DNA from 2 places in the Pseudoflavonifractor sp. MCC625 genome. Region 1 is predicted to be linked to the other one. Evidence: riboswitches for the same ligand, from Rfam matches in the RefSeq annotation. Region 1 holds a riboswitch; the other holds the start of a gene.
What was found. A riboswitch is a leader RNA that binds a small molecule or an ion and turns the genes downstream of it on or off. The one in region 1 is predicted to bind cyclic di-GMP.

Region 1 (4,106 bases):
TCCTCTTCAAAGGTGGCTACTGTCTCATCCATCACGTAGCGCACCACGTCCATGGGCTCCAGCTCTTCGTTGTCGTAGTTCTCTTCCATAAAGCCAAAGAGTTTCTCCACGAAATTCCAGGCTTTTTCACCAAAATCAAGCTCTTCCTTGATCGGAGTGATGGTGACGGTCGTCCCTTCCGGGAACGCACCCGCAGGCGCAGAAACATCTACGGTAACTCCGTCATAAGTCTCCGACGCTGTCAAAGCCCCTACTTCCTCCGGCGGCAACACTCCGCCAGGAATCTCCCCATCGGGGATCTCGGTCTCCACGGGAGGAGTGGGCTCCACGGGCTCCACAGGATCGGTGGGCTCCACAGGGTACACCGGGTCCACGCTGAAACCGGGGTCCACCTCGCCCGCCGTGGTAAGGGTATCCTCCCCACCCACGGTCGCCAGTGCGGGGGCCATCAGACCGACGGTCATACAACCGGCCAGCACAGCCGCCAACAGGCGTTTCTTCCAGTTATACATACTGCATCACACCTCTTTCCTTACGGAGTGACCGTCTCAGGCCAGCCCTGGACGTCCAGGACAGAGCCGTTTTCGGGAATCTCATTGTTCTTGACCTGAACGGCCTGGGCCTCCACATCGATATCGATGATGCAACCCTGATACTCGTTTCCGGCCTCAGCGGCGAAGGTGACCTCTGTGAAGGGGGTCACCGTCTCATTGACCGCCACGGCGGTGGGGTAGTAGTACCAGCCGTCCTGTTCTACCCACTTCTCCTTGTCCCAGTTGAAGGAGATTACGCGGTTATCCAAATCGGCGGCCTGATCCGCTGCGGTGACGCTCACATCCGCCCGCACCCGGAGCCAGTAGTCCTGATTGCCGGTATTCTTAATCTCTGCCACCTGATCTACGGTCTGGCTGGGGAGAATGCCGTCCAGCTGGCTGGTGCTCTCGCCCACCACAACACCGTTCACGGTTTCGGTCAGGGTCAGATCGACCGTGCCCATGGTGATCTTGTTTTCGGCCCTGCCATCGGTCACGAAATACGCCGCGGTTCCGATGCCCAGGATGGCCAGCAGGGACAGCGCAACGCCGCCCGCTGCGAGTCGTTTTTTCATGTCATCTCCCGCCTTTCCTCTTCACAAATTCAAATACGCTTTAGGGACGAATAGGAGTGCCTGGGGAAGCGGCACTCCCGTTCTGGTAGGGAATCCCAACAGGCAGTGCTGGGAACGTCCTTAGGGCGGCGGGGCGGGGAAATGCCCCGCCGCCCATATTCAATTCGATTCGGTACGGATGTACTAAAGGTTAGGGCGCGGGAGCAAAAGCAGTATTGAAGAACGCCTGCACGGTGGGCAGCTCTTCCGCGCTGATACCGTCTTCCATGTCTTTATAGCTGGTGAAAATGCCCTGCGCCTGTGCCGCATAAGCGGTCACCTTCACGTTGTATTCTGTCGCAGCATCACCATTGGTCAGCGTTGTGGGAACCACGATCTGGTCAAACAGAGCGTCGGTCTTATCGCCCTTATTCAGCGCTTTTGTATAGTAGAAGTAGCCGTCTCCGCCGTCAACCCAGTTGTCACCCAGCTTACCAGTGACATAGTCCGTGCGGTACTCCATCGGATCAATCTTCTCGTCCCACTCAACCTTAATGCGCACAACGCAGGGGTTGGCACCCGTGTTGGTGACCGTAGGATCCTTGGCCAGAGGCTCGCCAGGATAAGCCTCCTTTGCGTCGTTCGCGCCAGTGGCATCCCAGTTGGGCTCGGTCAGGTCGATGCCCACATTACCCACAGTAAAAACGTTGTCGGCCTCATCTTTGTCAGTAAAGTAAGCCAGGGTGGCGCCGCCGATGAGAGTCGCGCCCATGCAGGCCACGAGGCCGCCGGCAACCAGTTTCTTCTTCATGTTCATACGTCATGCTTCCTTTCTAAGTTTGTCACCATGTAGCAATAGCTAAAATTGTTCTAATAAATTAGCTTTTAAACTCAGTAGGCAGCTTGTTGAAGCCATCGTCCGCCTTAGCAGCGTCACCCTCACCGGTCAGACCGTCATACTGAATAGCGGCAGCCTGGAAGGAGAGAGTCGCCTTGTCGAGCTTAACACCATTTACCAGTGCATCCTCATCGGGGTCTACCGTGTTATTAGCAAGAATCCCCAGTTCGGCATTCTCCTCTGCAACCTTCCAATAGTAGTTCTCATGTCCCGCCAGCGGAGTCCAATTATTGGTATCTACAGTAGCGTCAAAGTATGTATCAAAGTCGCTACCCTTCACTACCTTCAGATAGACAATGCTCTTTTCGCTTCCATCATTCACCGTTACTTTGGCTTCTTTGGTAATATTGATACCGGGCGTGACGGTATACTGCTGACCAGTAAAGCCCTCACCCGCAGTCTTCCACTCCTCACCCTGTTTTTCCTGCAGCTTGATGCCTACGTTGCCGATGGTAAAGGTATTCTCGATAGTATCTGTCTTGGCAGTCAGCCAAGCCAGGGTGCCGCCCACGGCGACAGCTGCGGTCAGGGACAGGGCTGCGGTAGTAGCAGCAACTTTCTTCACGTTCATTGTGTTTGCTCCTTTCTCTTCTTAAAGAACATTGGTTGGTCTGGATCTTTGCGAGTACCGGGTCGAATCTATTTACTGCCTTTCGGCGTTCCCCCTGCGTCATCGGCCTTACCCGCTTTCTTGGCGGCGGCCTTCTTGTCCGAATCCTCGGCCCATTTCAGAATCTCCGGTGTGAAGAGCAGGATCAGCAACACGGCGATCACACTCCATCCCACATACATGCCCGGGGCGTGGGTGAGGAAATCGGTGAGGAAGCCCAGCTTTGGGATACAGAACTGGGGTACTCCGATCAGGTTCTCGAAAAGAACCGGGCTTCCGTCGGGACTGTCATTGGCATCCCCCTGCGTGCGGAACCAACCGTCGGTCTCATTGACTTCAATCACCCGGTGGGTGGCAACGGTCAGATCCTCATTCAAGACAAAGGTGATGGGGTCGCCCACCTTTACATCCTGTGGCTCCACATCCTTCACATAGATCAGGGAACCGGTGGGATAGGTCGGCTCCATACTTCCGCTGAGCACTACGTAGGGGGTCAACCCCACCAGACGTACGCCCACCAGAAGGACGGCCACGCCCACCACGATCACCGCCAGGATGGTGGTCAGGGTGTTCCAGAGGACTTTAACTGCTTTGGGCACTGCGCCCTCACCTCGCTTTCTCAGACTGGGAGACCGGGGGACCTTCCCGCCCGGAAGCTCACTTTCTGAATCCGAGTATAGCACCCTGCGGTCACAGAACGGTTACATTTCAAGGTTTGGATGTACATTTTTTATTTCTTTTAAATCGTTCTGTTTCCGCTGTTTTAGAGGTGAAAAAACAGCGCCGCAGACGAACTGTCTGCGGCGCGAACAGGATCCATTCCAGGAAAAGAGCTCAACGCATCGGCAGACCGAACGTCTTTGTCTGGGCAGCCGAACGAGCGTAGCGGCACATGGCCGTGTTAGCTTTCTAGCTTTGCGTCCCATGCTTTCACATGGTTTGCTCTTTTCCAACTTGTAAGCTTGCCGGAGCATGCTCTCCGGCGGGAGATCGCTTCTGTTACAGAGTATAGCACCCTTCGGTCACAAATCGGTTACATTTTAAAAATTTTTCCCGAAAGCCTTAAAGATATATTAAGAACTTCTGTAACGGTAACATTGTAGCACAAATAAATCGCAGATGCAAGTATGCTGGTTGTTTAGTATTCCTCCCATCCCCCTATTTTTCGACCGTCTCTTTATCCATTCTGCACAGTTTCTGCTGCCGGCATCCGAAAGCGGAACCGAATCTCCACCTGTTTTCCCTCCTCCACCAGCACCCGATCCACCAGGGAGAGCACGGCCGGGCGGGTCAGCGGTGCAAAGGTCAGGGTCTCCCGCACCCGCTCGGTCCACCAGGCCGGGTCGTTTCGTGGAGCCGGGGGGAGCGCGCTCAACCGGGCTTCCAGCTCCTCCCGCCGCCGCCGGTTTTCCAGGAGGAGCTCCTGAAATTCCGTCCGGGTGATCACCCCCTCCTCCTGATCCCGGTAGAGATGGACTGTCCGGCGGCGGCAGGCCTGGAGGGCCCGCTCC
Region 2 (4,106 bases), on a different contig from region 1:
TGGCCGCGAACCAGCGGTCAAGTTCTGCTCGAATGGTGATGTAATCACGTCCAACTTTGGTGACGGGCAGAACACCGGCCCGCAGTAAGGCGTTGAGTTTTGACCGGCCGAACGGAAACAGTTCCAGCAGATCATTCTGTGATAAAATTTCGTAATCAAATGACATGTAAAACCTCCATGAAGTGCGAAACCGGAAGAATACACGCAAAGAAGCGGTATTCTTCCGGTTTTATAATGATTTATACTGTTACTGTCAGTCTATTCGGCCTCACCCCCGACTGCGGGAAGCACCAAGCGATCGGCGGCGTACCGATTCCACAGGAATTTCACCTATCCGTTGTCCGACCTCATTGCCTGCGACGTTTTCACGCTCGGACGGTGACTGGTCGGGAGTATCATTATCTTCCGCGCGGGTCATTGCCATGATAGGAGCCACCCACAGTTCACAGCTTTCCGCTGCAGCTCTCCGCGCCGAATTTGTACCTGATGCCTGAGTATGCGGTTGTCAAAGGACATTGGAAATATTTCCTCTTTTACTATAACGCCGAAATGTGGTCAATGGAATAGCCCCTGAAAAATATTTTTAATCATGCACAAGATTCAACTTCAGTTTTTGTGCGATATGCTAATATCTTATCAAAACGCCGGTAAAAACCGCTTTTGAGGTGAGGGGAGAGGAACGAAATCCGCGCCGCCCGCGTCTTTCCTCTCCCCCTGCTGCGGTTGATGGATAACTCCCTTGCGGCAGTTACCCACAGCCGCAGCACCCCCTCACCATTCTCGCGGCGGCGAGCGCAGAGAAAAAAACTTTGAAGTCTATAACAATAGACCCTCTCCGACGTAAGCAGTACACAATTTTAAACAAGTACTTGTTTAAGTATAAAAATATTTTTGTCGAAATTGACAAAGTAATAATTGACAAACACCCAGTAACTTAGTATAATTTGAATAGCAAAATAACCCAAACTCTTAGGAGAATGGCAGAAATGGCAAAACAGAGGAAACTCTGCGGCGCAAAGCTATAGGATCTAAACGATTGTCCAGCAATCGCATGACAGCCAGTTACCTAAACCAGTCCCCGCATTACGGGCGCAGTACTGTGTGGACTACTATCCATGCGGTACTGCGCCCTTTTTTTACTGTTTGGGCGCAAAAGAAAGGGAGCGATCGAAAAATGAAACGCACACGAATCAGCGTATTGCTTGTAATAGCCTTGCTGTTGCAGCTATACGCACCACTCACGGCAGGCGCAGTAGACTTTACGCCAAACCCACAGACGGAATATGCCAAACGATTTATTGCCGCCTGTGATGGACAGACATGGTTCATCAATGAGATTGAGCGTTTGCTGAACGCCCAGCAGCGCACACTGGATACCATCACCGGAGCGGAAGACCTTGTGGAAATCAAGAGCATTGGTCTAAAAGGTCAGAACATCACCGGACATATACCGGCTGCAATCGGGGAACTTAGTGAATTGCGGTATCTGTTCCTCTCGGATAATCATTTGAGCGGAGATATTCCGTCTGCGCTCTATACGCTCCCGAAACTGCAAAATGTAGACTTGGGCGGCAATGATTATGCAGGTGCGATTCCTTCCGAGTTTGGTACAATGCCCGCATTGAAAACGCTGGTTCTCAAAGATAACCAGTACACTGGTACGATACCGGACACGATTTTGAGCAATACCCAGATTGAGGTGCTGAACCTCATGGGAAATCAGTTGACCGGCGGTTTTCCTGCGGCAGTTGCCGGTATGAGCAGTCTGAAATACTTGAACCTTTCGGAAAATGCTATCGGCGGTACGATTCCCGACCTGTCCGCGCTAACTAATCTTATCTCGCTTTCGGCGTGGCAGTGCGGATTGACCGGCACGATTCCCGAAACACTGTACACGCTTTCCGGTTTGCAGATTTTAGACCTGTCCGAAAACAAGCTGGAAGGCGAAATCTCTGCCGGTATTGCTAATCTGGCAGACCTGCAATATCTCGCGCTGGACACGAATCCTCTGCGCGGTGTATTACCGGACGCATTTACGCATACCGCGTTGACCGAGATTCATTTGGAAAACACTTATCTGCGCGGTTTTGTTCCTGCTACGCTCAAAGCACGGCATGACGCAGGTGCAAAGGTGTATCTGAACAATAACTACATGACCGGCGCTGTCTTGAAGGATATGCCGAACAACACCGGAAACTTTACCGATGGTGCGGCAAGCGAACAGCACCAGCTTACCGGCACTCGTTCCACGGTTACGGTCAGCAAGGACGGCACGGTAAATCTGTATGCGCTGCTGCTGAACAAGTCGCTGACTACCGGCAGCACGGCAAAGGTGCTGCTTAGACCGGACGAGTATGTTGTGACCTTTGATGATACCAAGGTGCAGGTTACTGCGGATAGCAGCGGTATCTATGTGAAGGCTTTGACGGATATTCCGCTGAATACGAATTTCAGTATCACAATCCAAATCAAGGACAACACCGGCTCTGAATATTCCAAGGTAAAGCTGACCCTCACTACCGATGTTACCAGCGGTGGCGGCGGCGGTATCGGCGGCGGTGGCGGCGGCACACCTGCAACGCCCAAGGTAGAACACAAGCTGTATATCAACGGCTTTACCGATGGTATGTTCCATGCCGAACGCAATATCACCCGCGAACAGACCGCGAAAATGCTGATTGACGCGCTGGAAAAGGAAACTGCCGAACCGGAGCAATCCTCGTATACCGATGTTGCCAATAACCGCTGGTCGTATCGCTGGGTTGAAGCAGCGTCCAAGGAAGGCTACATGGTAGGCTATAACGGCGGCGTGTTCAAACCGGAATCTGCAATCACTCGTGCCGAGATGGCAACGGCCTTGTCGCGTATCGCAGCAAAGGAAGGCTTGATTATGACCAGCAGTACCAAGACCTTCTCTGATGTGGCAGACGGCAAATGGTACAGCAGCTATATTCGTCAAGCGGTGCAGTACGGCTTAATCAGCGGCTATACGGACGGCACCTTCCGACCGGAGCAGTACATCACCCGCGCTGAAACCGTAACGATGATAAACCGTATGCTCGGCAGAAACTATGAAACGGCAACCGAACTGCACAGCATGGCTTGTCCGTTCCCCGATGTCAGCCAGAGCAACTGGGCGTATGGCAACATCATGGAAGCCGCTATCACGCACAAGCACTGATAGAAAGAATTAGAAACGGAAGAACTCCTGAATAGTTGGAGGTAAACTTATGAAGAAAGCATTAGTCCGCAGAGTAGTTTCTCTGTTCCTGTGCTTTTGCATGGTGATTGGATTCGTGCCAATCATCGACGCACAGGCAGCAGAAATCAAAGGCGGCACATTCGACCCGCATACCGGTTATCTGGAACTGGAATTTGGGTATCAGCTTACACAGTATGTGAATATCAATGTCTATGTCCGCAGTCCTTCGGACGATGGATTGAAGAAAGAATTTGTCGGCTCGATTGTAGAGAATTACCTGCTCTCCGGTGCAAACGATGTTAAAGCATGGCTTCCCGAAGATTCACCGGACACTATGGTATCGCCCTACACACCGGCAACCAAAACGGACGGCGGTTTGGTAAAACTGTCCGAGGACGGCATTTATCAAGCAGACAAGAACTTTGCCGGTGAAGATATTGAGCCGGTAGCCATGATGAAGCACACGCTTATATGGGACGGCTCTCTCAATGGTATTCCGATTATCGGTCCGAACCTCGATGAAGATGTGTTTTATCTGACCGTAGAAATTGAACCGCTCGGCAGACCGGATAAGAATGTTGAGTGTACCGACAGTGATGATAGCCACACGCACGGTCAGAACTATACTTGGCCGCAGAAGCAGGAGAACGGCAAGAAAAAGTTTGCTGTCAGTACCGAACTGCTGGTAGACTACCGTGATTATGTTGTCGGTGAAGATGGCACGGCGGCGTTCCTCATGCTGAAAGGCAGTTTGTCCGATGAAGTACGCAAGAAACTGTACGAGCAGTTTGTCAGCGGCAGTCTGGCGTGCAATGAATTGACCGGTTTCCCCGAACTGGAAGGCTTGGTGCTGGACTACCAGAACCTTGACCCTGTAAACATGGTAACAGGTGCGTACAACTTC

Region 2: it holds a riboswitch for cyclic di-GMP, as region 1 does, so the genes downstream of both, GPK94_RS05615 (S-layer homology domain-containing protein) here and GPK94_RS04455 (signal peptidase I) in region 1, are expected to answer to the same signal.

The regions. Positions count from the first base shown of each region.
Region 1 covers NZ_WQOJ01000011.1:63,360-67,465, forward strand. The annotation lists gene GPK94_RS04435 (InlB B-repeat-containing protein) at 1-512, opposite strand, end outside; gene GPK94_RS04440 (TasA family protein) at 533-1,108, opposite strand; gene GPK94_RS04445 (TasA family protein) at 1,299-1,904, opposite strand; gene GPK94_RS04450 (SipW-dependent-type signal peptide-containing protein) at 1,966-2,556, opposite strand; gene GPK94_RS04455 (signal peptidase I) at 2,625-3,194, opposite strand; cyclic di-GMP riboswitch class I at 3,460-3,549, opposite strand; gene GPK94_RS04460 (recombinase family protein) at 3,773-4,106, opposite strand, start outside.
Region 2 covers NZ_WQOJ01000014.1:197,196-201,301, reverse strand. The annotation lists gene GPK94_RS05620 (helix-turn-helix domain-containing protein) at 1-166, opposite strand, end outside; cyclic di-GMP riboswitch class I at 979-1,070, shown strand; gene GPK94_RS05615 (S-layer homology domain-containing protein) at 1,175-3,181, shown strand; gene GPK94_RS05610 (DUF4474 domain-containing protein) at 3,231-4,106, shown strand, end outside.